2 regions of the Streptomyces sp. NPDC014991 genome follow, and region 1 is predicted to be linked to the other one. Evidence: riboswitches for the same ligand, from Rfam matches in the RefSeq annotation. Region 1 holds a riboswitch; the other holds the start of a gene.
The links. A riboswitch is a leader RNA that binds a small molecule or an ion and turns the genes downstream of it on or off. The one in region 1 is predicted to bind glycine.
Positions count from the first base shown of each region.

Region 2: linked by a shared signal. The riboswitch ahead of gcvP (aminomethyl-transferring glycine dehydrogenase) and the one ahead of gcvT (glycine cleavage system aminomethyltransferase GcvT) in region 1 are both predicted to bind glycine.

Region 1 covers NZ_JBIBVY010000022.1:76,640-83,753, forward strand. Annotated here, with positions in the region: gene ACF1BE_RS28500 (ABC transporter substrate-binding protein) at 1-129, opposite strand, end outside; gene ACF1BE_RS28505 (ABC transporter permease) at 165-1,163, opposite strand; gene ACF1BE_RS28510 (enhanced serine sensitivity protein SseB C-terminal domain-containing protein) at 1,514-2,290, opposite strand; gene ACF1BE_RS28515 (enhanced serine sensitivity protein SseB) at 2,474-3,265, opposite strand; gene ACF1BE_RS28520 (AAA family ATPase) at 3,358-4,053, opposite strand; glycine riboswitch at 4,210-4,313, shown strand; gene gcvT (glycine cleavage system aminomethyltransferase GcvT) at 4,471-5,589, shown strand; gene gcvH (glycine cleavage system protein GcvH) at 5,725-6,102, shown strand; gene glyA (serine hydroxymethyltransferase) at 6,117-7,114, shown strand, end outside.
Region 2 covers NZ_JBIBVY010000018.1:155,778-162,891, reverse strand. Annotated here, with positions in the region: gene ACF1BE_RS26025 (bifunctional nuclease family protein) at 26-499, shown strand; gene ACF1BE_RS26020 (MerR family transcriptional regulator) at 761-1,444, shown strand; gene ACF1BE_RS26015 (DNA polymerase IV) at 1,511-3,127, shown strand; gene ACF1BE_RS26010 (PRC-barrel domain-containing protein) at 3,031-3,420, opposite strand; glycine riboswitch at 3,540-3,634, shown strand; gene gcvP (aminomethyl-transferring glycine dehydrogenase) at 3,810-6,695, shown strand; gene ACF1BE_RS26000 (molybdopterin-binding protein) at 6,751-7,114, opposite strand, start outside.

The DNA.
Region 1 (7,114 bases):
CGACTTGGTGCCGTTCTCGTTCTTGTTGTCATCGGCCTTGCTGCAACCCGCAAGAAGCAGGCTGACGGAGCCGATGGCCGCGATCGCGGCCAGCGCTGACCTTCGCATGATGGGAGCTTTCCCCTCCATTGGTGACAGAATTTTCGGGCTCGTCGCAGCAGGCGTCAGCGGCTGCGCGGATCGAGAGCATCGCGGAGACCGTCGCCGAGCAGGTTGAACGCGAGGACGGTGACGAAGATGGCGAGTCCGGGGACGATCATGAACTGGGGGTCGACCTGGTAGTAGGTGACCGCCTCACGGAGCATGCCGCCCCAGGACGCCTGCGGGGGCTGGATGCCGACGCCGAGGAAGCTCAGGGACGCCTCGAAGAGGATGTTGGTCGGGATCAGCAGCGTCGAGTAGACGATGATCGGGCCGACCAGGTTGGGCATCAGCTCACGGAACAGGATGTACGGGGCCTTGGCACCCATGCCGCGGGAGGCGTCCACGAACTCGCGCTCCCGCAGGGCCAGGGTCTGGCCGCGCACGATCCGGCCCAGGTACGGCCAGTTGAAGAAACCGATGACGAAGATGAGCACGCCCAGGTGGAGCGGGAGTCCGTTGAGACCGAAGGCGCCGCCCTGGAGGGTGGCGGAGATGGCGATGGCGAAGAGCAGGAGGGGGAAGGCGAGGAAGGTGTCCATCAGCCGGCTGATGATCGAGTCGACCCGCCCGCCGTAGTAGCCCGCCACGACACCGAGGACCGCGCCGATCACGTTCGACAGGACGGTGGCACCGAAGGCGACCACCAGCGACACCCAGGAGCCCTCCAGGACGCGGGTGGCGATGTCCCGGCCGAACTTCGGGTCCACACCGAGTGGGTGGTCCAGGCTCATGCCGCCCCAACTGCCCTTGGGCAGCGAGGTGTCGGGGGTGATCAGGTCCTGGTGGAAGGCGTTGGGGTCGAGCCCGAACACGGCCTGGAGGGGACGCGAGAGGATCGCGACGAGGATCAGCAGGACCACGATGGCGCCGCCCGCGACGGCGACCTTGTCCTTCTTGAACCGGGTCCAGGCGATCTGGCCCAGGGAACGACCCTCGATCTGCCCCTTTCCGACACCCTCCAGCACAGCCTCCGGCTGTGCCTCGGCTGCCGCTCCGGTGGTCTCGATCGGTGCGGTCACGGTGAGCGACCCCTCTCGCCGGTGGTGACCGGCCTGCGCCTGCCGCGGATTGCGGCTTTGTCGACTTGCCATCGAGCACGAGGCCTCGGCCTCGCGTCTGAGTCGCGAGTCTTCAGCGTCGTTGTGATCACCCGCCAGAGTTGGCGGCGAAAGTATGCGCAACCGTGATGCAGTGAAGGGGATTCCGTTATCCGAACAGTGGGTAACGACCCTCGGACGCACGCCAGTTGGGGCAGAACGGTGATTACGCCCGGAACGGGACGTATCAGCGGTGTCTACGCGCGCAGAAGGGCGTCGCTCGCACGGACACCGCGGACCCGCCCAAAACCCCTCGCCCGGGGGACCGTTGGTCAGTATCCGCCGTGCGCGGGCGGGTAGCCGTAGCCGGCGGCCGGCGGAATCTGGAGCGGGGACCGGGGCTGCGGGGCGGCGGCGTGGGCCTCGCGGTCGTAGAACGGACGCGCGTTGGCCCGCATCCACATGACCACCGGGTCGTAGCCGTCGGTCATCACGACCGTCGAGACGGGCAGCCCCTCCGGGACCGCGCCGACGGACTGCTGCATCATCGCGCGTACCGAGTCGACCGCCGCCGGGGAGGTGTCGTACACGTCCAGGCCGAGCGCGAGGTACGGCGCCCCGAGCGCCGGCTGCACCCAGGCGCGGCGCAGCGAGCGCAGCGCGGGGGTGCGGTGCGCGTTCTGCGCGAGCAGGGCGTAGAACTGCGGGATCTCGATGCCGGGTTCCGACAGGCGCAGGGGGCCGGCGGGCTGGCGGTCCAGGCCGGCGGCGATGCGGCGCAGGTCGAGCCAGGGGACGCCGACACCGCCGCCCTGGGCGTGCGGATTGAGCCACAGGCCGTAGTGGTCGGGGTAGAGGGTGCGGGCCACGTCGAGGCCGTCGACCACCTCGTAGGAGCGGTTCCAGCCGCTGGCCGACAGCTCCTGGGCGGAGGTGACGCAGGGGGCGTAGTGGAAGCCGCCGACCTCCATGTCGCCGTACTGGGCGTCCGGGGAGCCGGCCTGGCCGTGCCACAGGAACATCCAGATCTGGCCGGAGGAGGGGGCGGCGAGGGCGCGCAGCAGGGCCTCGTAGGCGTCGTAACGTCCAGGCGTGACCTGGCGCAGCATGTGCTCGACGCTGCCGCTCGGGCTCGCGCTCACCTGTCTTACCGCCCCTTCTCGTGGAGTGCCCCGCGTTGGGGGACAGCTTAAGCGCCCGGCGGCCCGGGGCCTCGTGGCCGTAGGCGGGGCGGGCCCGGTGGCCTGCCGCGCCCCGGCCGGCCGGCCTCGGGCCGACCCCGACGACACGGCCTAGTGGCCGAAACGGTAGAAGGGGCGGACGTTCGTCTTCAGCCAGTCGGCCACCGGGTCGTCGGTGACGTCCAGGAGGACCAGGTTGACCGGCCACTTCACCGGGACCCTGCCGAGGGCCCGGCCCAGCGCCTCCAGGGGCAGGGCGCGCAGGTCGCCCTCCCACCGGGAGAGTTCGACGCCGACGAACATCACCGGTTCGTCCGTCTCGACGGCGGCCAGGCAGCGGCGGGCGGTCACCACCACGCCGATGTCCGCGAACTCGGCGGAGGCGGCGGAGAGGAAGTCGACCGGGTCGTCCTGCCAGTCGGGCTCGAAGAGGCGGACCCGGCCGCCGCTGCCGGGGCCGTCGAGCGGCGTGCGGCCCACCCGGCACAGCTCGGCCACGGCCTCGGGCGGCAGCGGCATGCCGACCACGCCGCCCGGGTTCACGGCCAGGCCCGCCTGCGGCGGCAGGCCCCGGGCGAACTCCACGGCGGGGGCGACGGCGTACGACATGTGGGAGCCGGCCGCCTGCCGGAACTGCTCCTCGGAGCTGAACACCGGCACGTACACCTGGCCCTCGATGTCGAGTGTGGGCAGGTCCAGCGGGCCGCTGTCCGGGCCGCCGCCGGCCGGCAGCGGTATCCAGAGGAAACTGCGGCCGAGGACCTCGATGATCCGGCCGCCCGCCGTGGGGACGCCGAGGGAGGCCGAGAGCACCTCCTCCAGCTCGTTGCCGGGCCAACCGCCGTGCGGGTGGGGGTGTGCCTGTGCCGGGAAGTCCGCGGGAAGGTCCGCCGGGAAGTCCATGTGCCTACCGCCTGCTGGGAACCACTGCTGTGAGGTTGAAGGCTAGCGGGTGGCTGTGACATCGCGGCTTCGCGGAGGAACGGTGCGGCACGTCAGCGGACATCCGGGGCGGCGAAGTCCAGGCGGTGCAGGGTGTCCGCGGCGGGGCGGTCCAGCAGCAGCGCCGAGCCGCAGCCCGTGGGCAGTTCGCCGCGCTCGACCGCGCGCAGCAGCCGGGCGGCCGTACGGCGGTGCCGGCGGAAGGCGAAGCGGGAGACGCCCCGGCCGCGCTCGCGCTGGCCCTCGCGGGCCGTCTCGGGGGCGACGTCGAGCACCAGCAGGTGCATGGTGCCGCCGCGGCGGCGGGCCTCACGGACGAGCCAGCCGCGCACCCAGGGCTGGGTGCCGCAGTCGTGGACGACGACGCCGTCGCCGGTGCGCAGCGCGCGGCGCAGGCCGGCGTAGTGCGCGAGGCGGACCACGGGGCGGTAGAGGGCGTACGGCAGGAAGCGGGGCAGGCGGGCCGCGAAGCGGTCGCGGGCGTCCTGGGAGTCGACGCGGTGGCCGGTGACCGCGCGCCGCATCAGCGTGGACTTGCCGCTGCCGGGCAGGCCGGTGATCACCACCACGTCCCGCGGCCCGAAGACGAGGGCTCGGGGGCTGCGGCCGGCGCGGTCGCGCAGGTCGCGGACGACCGGGACGGGGCGCGCGGTGTCGCGCTCGCGGGGGGCGGCGGGGGCGGAGGGCTGCTTCGGCACCGCGAGGCCGGCGGCGGCGGTGACGTACGCCGTGGTCCTGTTCACCGTGATCGTCCTCCCCTGTGGGCTCGGTCATGTCCTGCCCGTTGAAGTTAAAGAGAAGGTAATGGCCGGTGGTCGGTGGTTCGGTGCGGGTCGTGCCACAGGTCGGTTACAGAAGCCGGGCTCGCATGCGATGATGTGCCCGCCAACTGCATACCGGCCGCTTGAATCCGCGCGGGAGAGTCCCCAGGTCCCCTTGGACCGTCTGGGGCGCCGAAGGAGCAAGTCCCTCCCTTGAATCTCTCAGGCCCCGTTACCGCGCGGGCGAGGCACATCTGAAAAGCGGGCCGCTGTGTCCAGTGGTCCCACCCAAGGTGCAAGTCCTGATCGTCCCCGTGGCGGTCGTGGCGAACCTCTCAGGTTCCGATGACAGATGGGGAGGAACGTTCCTCGCCCCGTCCGTATGCCCTGGGAGACGACCGACCGATGAGCAGCACCGAACTCCGCCACACCGCGCTGGATGCCGTGCATCGCGCGCTCGGCGCGACCATGACCGACTTCGCCGGCTGGGACATGCCCCTGCGCTACGGCTCCGAGCGCGACGAGCACCTCGCGGTGCGCACCCGGGCCGGCCTGTTCGACCTCTCCCACATGGGTGAGATCACCGTGACGGGCGCCGGGGCGGCCGCTCTCCTGAACTTCGCCCTGGTCGGCAACATCGCCTCCGTGGGCGTCGGCCGGGCCCGCTACACCATGATCTGCCGGGCCGACGGCGGCATCCTGGACGACCTCATCGTCTACCGGCTGGCCGAGACCGAGTACATGGTCGTGGCCAACGCCTCCAACGCCCAGGTGGTGCTGGACGCGCTGACCGAGCGGGCCGCCGGCTTCGACGCCGAGGTCCGCGACGACCGGGACGCCTATGCGCTGCTCGCGGTGCAGGGCCCGCAGTCCCCCGGGATCCTGAAGTCGCTCACCGACGCCGACCTGGACGGGCTGAAGTACTACGCCGGGCTGCCCGGCACGGTCGCCGGCGTGCCGGCGCTGATCGCCCGCACCGGCTACACCGGTGAGGACGGCTTCGAGCTGTTCGTGCGGCCGGAGCACGCGGAGCGGCTGTGGCAGGCGCTGACCGAGGCCGGCGAGGGCGTCGGCCTGGTGCCGTGCGGCCTGTCCTGCCGGGACACCCTGCGCCTGGAGGCGGGCATGCCGCTGTACGGGCACGAGCTGACCACCGCGCTCACCCCCTTCGACGCCGGGCTCGGCCGGGTGGTCAAGTTCGAGAAGGAGGGGGACTTCGTCGGGCGTGAGGCGCTCACCGGGGCCGCCTCCCGGGCCGAGGTGACAGCACCCCGGGTGCTCGTCGGGCTGGTCGCCGAGGGCCGCCGGGTGCCGCGCGCCGGTTACCCCGTCGTCGCCGGCGGCCAGGTGATCGGCGAGGTCACCTCCGGTGCCCCCTCCCCCACCCTGGGCAAGCCGATCGCCATGGCGTACGTCGACGCGGCGTACGCGGCGCCGGGCACCGAGGGCGTCGGCGTGGACATCCGGGGCACCCACGAGCCGTACGAGGTCGTGGCGCTGCCGTTCTACAAGCGCCAGAAGTAGACACTGGGCGCGGCGGCGCTCCCGGCGGACGCTCCGCGCCGCCGGACGTGACCCTGCGCACATCTCCCCTGCTCACAAGCAGGTCCTACGGTCCCCCTTCATCAGCACTCCCGCGCGTACAGGAGAATTCAGGCCATGAGCAACCCCCAGCAGCTGCGCTACAGCAAGGAGCACGAGTGGCTGTCGACCGCCGAGGACGGCGTCGCGACGGTCGGCATCACCGAGTTCGCGGCCAACGCGCTCGGCGATGTCGTCTACGCACAGCTCCCCGAGGTCGGCACCACCGTCGAGGCGGGCGAGACCTGCGGTGAGCTGGAGTCGACGAAGTCGGTCTCCGACCTCTACTCGCCGGTCAGCGGTGAGGTCACCGAGATCAACGAGGACGTCGTCAACGACCCCTCGCTGGTGAACTCCGCCCCCTTCGAGGGCGGCTGGCTGTTCAAGGTGCGCGTCACGGAGGAGCCGGCCGACCTGCTCTCCGCCGACGAGTACGCCGCCCACACCGCCGGCTGAGGAGTCGTAGCCCCATGACTGTCCTGAACACGCCCCTGCACGAGCTGGACCCCGAGATCGCCGCCGCGGTCGACGCGGAGCTGAACCGCCAGCAGTCCACGCTGGAGATGATCGCGTCCGAGAACTTCGCGCCGCTCGCGGTGATGGAGGCCCAGGGCTCGGTCCTGACCAACAAGTACGCCGAGGGCTACCCGGGCCGCCGCTACTACGGCGGCTGCGAGCACGTCGACGTCGCCGAGCAGATCGCCATCGACCGGGTCAAGGAGCTGTTCGGCGCCGAGTACGCCAACGTGCAGCCCCACTCCGGTGCCTCCGCGAACCAGGCGGCCCTGTTCGCCCTCGCCCGGCCCGGGGACACCATCCTCGGGCTGGACCTGGCGCACGGCGGCCACCTGACCCACGGGATGCGGCTGAACTTCTCCGGCAAGCAGTTCGACGTGGTCGCGTACCACGTGGACGCGGAGACCGGCCTGGTCGACATGGCGGAGGTCGAGCGGCTGGCCAAGGAGCACCGCCCGAAGGTGATCATCGCCGGCTGGTCGGCGTACCCGCGTCAGCTGGACTTCGCCGAGTTCCGCCGGATCGCCGACGAGGTCGAGGCGTACCTGTGGGTCGACATGGCCCACTTCGCGGGCCTGGTCGCCGCCGGTCTCCACCCGAACCCGGTGCCGTACGCGGACGTGGTCACCTCCACGACCCACAAGACCCTCGGCGGCCCGCGCGGCGGCATCATCCTCGCGAAGAAGGACTTCGCGAAGAAGCTGAACTCCTCCGTCTTCCCGGGCTTCCAGGGCGGACCCCTGGAGCACGTGATCGCGGCGAAGGCGGTCTCCTTCAAGGTCGCCGCCTCGGAGGAGTTCGCGGAGCGCCAGCGCCGTACGGTGGAGGGTGCGCGCATCCTGGCCGAGCGGCTGACGGCGGCGGACGCCCGCGAGGCCGGGGTGAACGTCCTGTCCGGCGGCACCGACGTGCACCTGATCCTGGTGGACCTGCGTGCCTCGGAGCTGGACGG
Region 2 (7,114 bases), on a different contig from region 1:
CCCGGGCACGGCCTAGGGTTGCTGTGTGAACGAGCTCGATGTCGTAGGTGTCCGGGTCGAAATGCCCTCCAACCAACCGATCGTGCTCCTGCGCGAAGTGGGAGGCGATCGTTACCTCCCCATCTGGATCGGGCCGGGGGAGGCGACGGCGATCGCCTTCGCCCAGCAGGGCATGGCCCCCGCGCGACCGCTGACCCACGACCTGTTCAAGGACGTGCTGGAGGCCGTCGGCCAGGAGCTGACCGAAGTCCGCATCACCGACCTGAGGGAAGGGGTCTTCTACGCGGAACTGGTGTTCGCCAGCGGGGTCGAGGTCAGTGCCCGTCCCTCCGATGCCATAGCGCTGGCCCTGCGCACCGGAACGCCTATCTACGGCAGTGACACGGTGCTGGACGACGCGGGCATCGCCATTCCGGACGAGCAGGAGGACGAGGTGGAGAAGTTCCGCGAGTTCCTCGACCAGATCTCGCCCGAGGACTTCGGCACCAGCAGCCAGTGAGACGCGGCGTCGGCCTGCCGGACACCGGGTTCCTCCGGGACGGTGGGCGGCTGCGCGGGTCCGTTGCCCCGGCAATTGCCTCCGGCCGGTGAGAGCGTCCTACGGCTTCCCGCGAGCGCATTCGGCTAGCCTTTCCCCGCGGTGGGACACGGGAAACCACTCCTTGGGTGATTATCACTCGGCGTGCCGAGTGTGGCGATCGTTGACGCACCCCTGGTGACTGCCTACCGTCGAGAAGGCAGGTCAAGGACGGAGGTCGGCGTGAGAACCAGCGGCGACGGTACGGCTGGGGGTGCCCCCGGACGCGGTTTCGGGGAGAGCGGTCCGTACCCGCCCCCGGACTCGCGGCTGCGCTCGAGCGGGGGATACCCCCGTCCCGGCAGCGCGGCCGAGCACGCTCCGCAGCTGCCGACGGCGGTGCCGGACGGCAAAGGGGTGGCGTCCATGACGTCCGAGCAGATCGGCTACCGCGGGCCCACGGCCTGCGCGGCCGCCGGCATCACCTACCGCCAGCTCGACTACTGGGCCCGCACCGGCCTGGTCGAGCCCAGCGTGCGGCCCGCCTACGGGTCGGGCACCCAGCGTCTGTACAGCTTCCGGGACGTCGTCGTCCTGAAGATCGTGAAGCGGTTCCTGGACACCGGGGTGTCGCTCCAGAACATCCGCACGGCCGTTCAGCACCTCAGGGAACGCGGTTTCCTCGACCTGGAGCGGATGACCCTGATGAGCGACGGCGCCACCGTGTACGAGTGCACGTCGCCGGACGAGGTCCACGCCCTGCTCCAGGGCGGTCAGGGTGTCTTCGGGATCGCCGTCGGCGTGGTGTGGCGGGACGTGGAGAGCGCGCTCTCCCAGCTGCACGGCGAGCGCATCGACACCGGGGAGACCCTGGTCGGGCAGAACCCCGCGGACGAGCTGGCGCGGCGCCGCAACCGGGCGGTCTGACGCCGGATCCCGTGCGGGGCCATGCGCGTCACCGCGTTGTCAGTGCCGTGGTGCAGCATCGGAGATGTGAGAAACGCGCCCACGGTCCTGCATCTCGACATGGATGCCTTCTTCGCCTCGGTGGAGCAGGCGTCCAAGCCGAGCCTGCGCGGGAAGGCCGTCGTGGTGGGCGGGCTCGGACCGCGCGGGGTGGTGGCCACCGCGTCGTACGAGGCACGGGTCTTCGGGGTCCACTCGGCGATGCCCATGGGGCAGGCGCGCCGGCTGGCACCCAACGCCGCCTATCTGGTGCCGCGCTTCACCTTGTACCGGACGGTCAGCGAGCAGGTGATGGCACTGCTGCGGGAGCTGTCACCGCTGATCGAGCCGCTCAGCCTGGACGAGGCGTTCGTGGACCTGGAGGCCGGGGGAGCCGCCTGGGACGAGGAGTCGGCGCGGCGGGCCGGGGAGAGGCTCCGCGCGGACATCCGGGCGGTCACCGGGCTCACCGGGTCGGTGGGGCTGGCCGCCTCCAAGATGCTCGCGAAGATCGCCTCCGAGCAGGCCAAGCCGGACGGCCTGGTGCTGATCGAGCCGGGGACCGAGCGGGCGCTGCTGGGGCCGATGCCGGTGCGGACCCTGCCCGGGGTCGGCCCGGCCACCGGGGACCATCTTCGCCGGGCCGGGATCACCACGGTCGGGGAGCTGGCCGAGGCGGGCGAGGACGAACTCGTCCGGATGCTCGGCAAGGCGCACGGGCACGCGTTGTACGCCATGGCCCTGGCCCGGGACGAGCGGCCCGTGGTGGCCGAGCGGGAGACCAAGTCGGTGTCCGTGGAGGACACGTACGACGTCGACATCCACGACCGGCTGCGGGTCGGCCTGGAGGTGCAGCGGCTGGCCGACCGGTGTGTACGGCGGCTGCGCGAGGCCGCGCTGTCCGGGCGGACCATCGTGCTGAAGGTGCGGCGGTACGACTTCTCGACCCTCACCCGTTCCGAGACGCTCAGAGGCCCCACGGACGATCCCACGGTCATCCGCGAGGCGGCGGCGCGACTGCTGGAGTCCGTGGACACCACGGGCGGGGTGCGGTTGCTCGGTGTCGGCGTGTCCGGGCTCGCCGACTACACGCAGGAGGACCTGTTCGCGCAGGCTGCGGGGGAGCGGGCGGTGGACCTCGCCGAGGAGGCCGTGCCGCAGGCCCCGGCGGAGCAGGCGGAGCCGGCCGAGCGGCAGTGGCGGGCCGGGCAGGACGTGCGGCACGACCACTGGGGACACGGGTGGGTGCAGGGCAGTGGGCTGGGCCGGGTCACCGTGCGCTTCGAGACGCCGCAGTCCGAGCCGGGGCGGGTACGGACGTTCCGGGTCGACGATCCCGCGCTGGCGCCGGCTGAGCCGCTGCCGCTGGTCACGGCGGCCGGCCCCGCCCACCCGACCGGCGTTCCCGGCCGGCCGAGCGGTGACCCACGCGGGGCACCGTCCCCGGGACAGGGTGCCTGCGCGGGCCGGGACGTACGGCAGCCGTCGGACGACGAGCGGGCCTCGGGTGCCTCAGGAGGGGATGACCTCGTGGGCGCGCCCGGTGTCGAGCACCCCGTCGGCGGGGGTCAGGGGCCCGGTGTGGGCCGGGGTTCCTCCGGTGGTGCCAGGGTGCCGACATCATGGTCCGGGACCTCGGGCGGGGGCGCCGTGTCCAGGCCGTAGTGGTGGTAGAGCTGGAGTTCCTGGTCGGGGGAGAGGTGCCGGCCCACGCCGAAGTCGGGGGCGTCCTTGATCAGGGCGCGGTCGAAAGGGACGTGCAGCGTGCCGTCGAGGAGTTCGCTGGGTTCCAGGGGGACGAAGGCGTCCCGGGAGAAGAGACCGGTGCGTACGGCAGCCCACTCGGGCACGCCGGTCGCGTCGTCGAGGTACACCTCGTCGATGGTGCCGATCTTGGCGCCATTGACGTCGAACACCTTGCGGCCGATCAGGTTGCGCGGATCGATGTCGGTTCGCACGGTCCCTCTCTCTCCACATGGTCGCAACTCATCCGTAAGCACTACGAAAGGGCACATTCAGGGAGGCGGCCACTCGAGGGCTCAGGCGTTGACCCCGCTGGTAGGCTGACAGCGGCTGCTGACCCCGCGCGGGAGAGTCCTCCGACCACATCGGAGGCGCCGAAGGAGCAAATCCTCCCCGGAATCTCTCAGGCTCACGTACCGCACGGACGAGGTCACTCTGGAAAGCAGGGCGGGTGTGCACGGCGTCCGCTCTCACCGACGGTGAAAGCCGGTGCCCGCGGAGGGCCCGGTGAAGCTCTCAGGTCGAGATGACAGAGGGGGAGGCCGTCGGGGTATCCGTACAGGGGTGCCCCTCGAAGGTCGCGTCAGACCAGGAGGCCTCCGCAATGACCGCCCATCGCATTCCGCTCTCCGAACTCGAAGCGGGTATCCCGTTCGAGCAGCGCCACATCGGCCCTGACCAGGAGGCGCGGGCCAAGATGCTCGCGCAGGTCGGGTACGGCTCGCTGGACGAGCTGACCGCCGCCGCGGTCCCGGACGTGATCAAGAACGCCGACGCCCTCGACCTGCCGGACGCCCGCACCGAGGCCGAGGTGCTCGCCGAGCTGCGCTCCCTCGCCGACCGCAACCAGGTCCTCGGCTCGATGATCGGGCTCGGGTACTACGGGACGTTCACGCCGCCCGTCATCCTGCGCAACGTCATGGAGAACCCGGCGTGGTACACGGCCTACACGCCGTACCAGCCGGAGATCTCCCAGGGCCGCCTGGAGGCCCTGCTGAACTTCCAGACGGTGGTCGCCGACCTCACCGGCCTGCCCACCTCCGGTGCCTCCCTGCTGGACGAGGGCACCGCCGCCGCCGAGGCGATGGCGCTCTCCCGGCGCATGGGCCGGAACAAGAAGGGCCTGTTCCTGGTCGACGCGGACGCGCTGCCGCAGACCATCGCCGTGATCGAGACGCGTGCCGAGCCGGCCGGCGTCGAGGTCGTCGTCGCCGACCTCAGCGACGGCATCCCGGCCGGGATCGCCGAGCGCGAGATCAACGGCGTGCTGATCCAGTACCCGGGCGCCTCCGGTGCCGTACGGGACATCAAGGCGGTCATCGACCAGGCGCACGAGCTGGGCGCTCTGGTGACGGTCGCCGCCGACCTGCTCGCGCTGACCCTGCTGACCTCCCCGGGCGAGCTGGGCGCGGACATCGCCGTCGGTACGACCCAGCGCTTCGGTGTGCCGATGGGCTTCGGCGGGCCGCACGCCGGCTACATGGCCGTACAGGAGAAGTTCGCGCGCAGCCTGCCCGGCCGTCTGGTCGGGGTCTCCGTCGACGCCGACGGCAACAAGGCCTACCGCCTGGCCCTGCAGACCCGTGAGCAGCACATCCGCCGTGAGAAGGCCACCAGCAACATCTGTACCGCGCAGGTGCTGCTCGCCGTGATGGCCGGCATGTACGCCGTCTACCACGGTCCCGAGGGTCTGCGGACCATCGCCCGCCGCACGCACCGCTACGCCACGGTTCTCGCCGCGGGCCTGAAGGCCGGCGGGGTCGACATCGTCCACGGCGCCTACTTCGACACCGTCACCGCGCGCGTGCCCGGCAGGGCCGCCGAGGTCGTCGCCGCCGCCCGGGACAAGGGGGTCAACCTGCGCCTGGTCGACGCCGACCTCGTCTCCATGGCCTGCGACGAGACCACCGGCCGGGCTCAGCTGGCCGCCGTCTGGTCGGCGTTCGGTGTCGAGGCCGACGTCGAGGCGCTGGACCCGGTCGCCGAGGACACCCTGCCCGAGGCGCTGCTGCGCACCGACGCCTATCTCACCCACCCGGTCTTCCACCAGTACCGCTCCGAGACCGCGATGCTGCGCTACCTGCGCAGGCTGGCCGACCGTGACTACGCGCTCGACCGCGGCATGATCCCGCTGGGCTCGTGCACCATGAAGCTCAACGCGACCACGGAGATGGAGCCGGTCACCTGGCCGGAGTTCGGGCAGCTGCACCCCTTCGTGCCCGCCGAGCAGGCCGAGGGCTATCTGACGCTCATCCGTGAGCTGGAGGAGCGTCTCGCCGAGGTCACCGGCTACGACAAGGTCTCGCTCCAGCCGAACGCCGGTTCGCAGGGCGAGCTGGCCGGTCTGCTCGCCGTACGGGGCTACCACCGCGCCAACGGCGACGAGCAGCGGACCGTCTGCCTGATCCCGTCCTCCGCGCACGGCACCAACGCGGCCAGTGCCGTGATGGCCGGCATGAAGGTCGTCGTCGTCAAGACCGCCGGAGACGGCGAGATCGACATCGAGGACCTGCGGGCGAAGATCGAGAAGCACCGTGACGAGCTGGCGGTGCTGATGATCACCTACCCGTCCACGCACGGTGTGTTCGAGGAGCACGTCGCCGACATCTGCGCCCGGGTCCACGACGCCGGCGGCCAGGTGTACGTCGACGGCGCCAACCTCAACGCCCTGGTCGGCGTGGCAAAGCCGGGCCACTTCGGCGGTGACGTCTCCCACCTGAACCTGCACAAGACGTTCTGCATCCCGCACGGCGGGGGTGGTCCGGGCGTCGGCCCGGTCGCCGTCCGCGAGCACCTGGCACCGTACCTGCCCAACCATCCGCTCCAGCCGGCCGCGGGGCCGGAGACCGGCGTCGGCCCGATCTCGGCCGCCCCGTGGGGCAGCGCGGGGATCCTGCCCATCTCGTGGGCGTACGTCCGCCTGATGGGCGGTGCGGGCCTGAAGCGGGCCACGCAGGTGGCCGTGCTGTCGGCGAACTACATCGCCAAGCGCCTGGAGCCGCACTTCCCCGTCCTGTACACGGGCCCCGGCGGCCTGGTCGCGCACGAGTGCATCATCGACCTGCGCCCGCTGACCAAGGCGACCGGCGTGAGCGTCGACGACGTCGCCAAGCGTCTGATCGACTACGGCTTCCACGCCCCGACCATGTCCTTCCCGGTGGCCGGCACGCTGATGATCGAGCCGACCGAGTCGGAGGACATCACCGAGCTGGACCGTTTCTGCGATGCGATGATCACCATTCGCGCGGAGATCGACAAGGTCGGTTCCGGCGCGTGGTCCGCCGAGGACAACCCGCTGCGCAACGCCCCGCACACCGCCGCCGCGCTCGGCGGTGAGTGGACGCACGCCTACAGCCGCGACGAGGCCGTCTTCCCGGCGGGCGTCTCGGCCGCCGACAAGTACTGGCCGCCGGTGCGCCGCATCGATCAGGCCTTCGGCGACCGCAACCTGGTCTGCTCCTGCCCGCCGCTGGACGCGTACGAGGACTGAGCGAGCCGCGCCCGAGGGTCCCGCCCGGCATCCGGGCGGGACCCTCGGGTTTCCGCTATGCCGTCGCCAGTGAGACCTCGGTCGCCTTGATCAGGGCGATGACGTCGGAGCCCACGAAGAGGCCGAGGTCCTCGGCCGCGTCCCTGGTGATGACGGCGGTGAGCTCGCCGCCGTCCACGGTGACCTTCACGGAGGCCATGACGTCGCCGACCACGAGTTGGGTGACCGCGCCGGGCAGCTGGTTGCGGATCGACAGGCCCGTGACCCGGTTGGTGGCCAGGGACACCTCCGTCGACTTCACCAGGGCGTGCACGGAGGAGCCCGGGGCGAGACCGAGCTGCTCGACGGCCTCCAGGGTGATGGCCGCCGTCAGGTTCTGGCCCCCGGTCAGGCGGACACCGACGGTCGCCATCACCTCG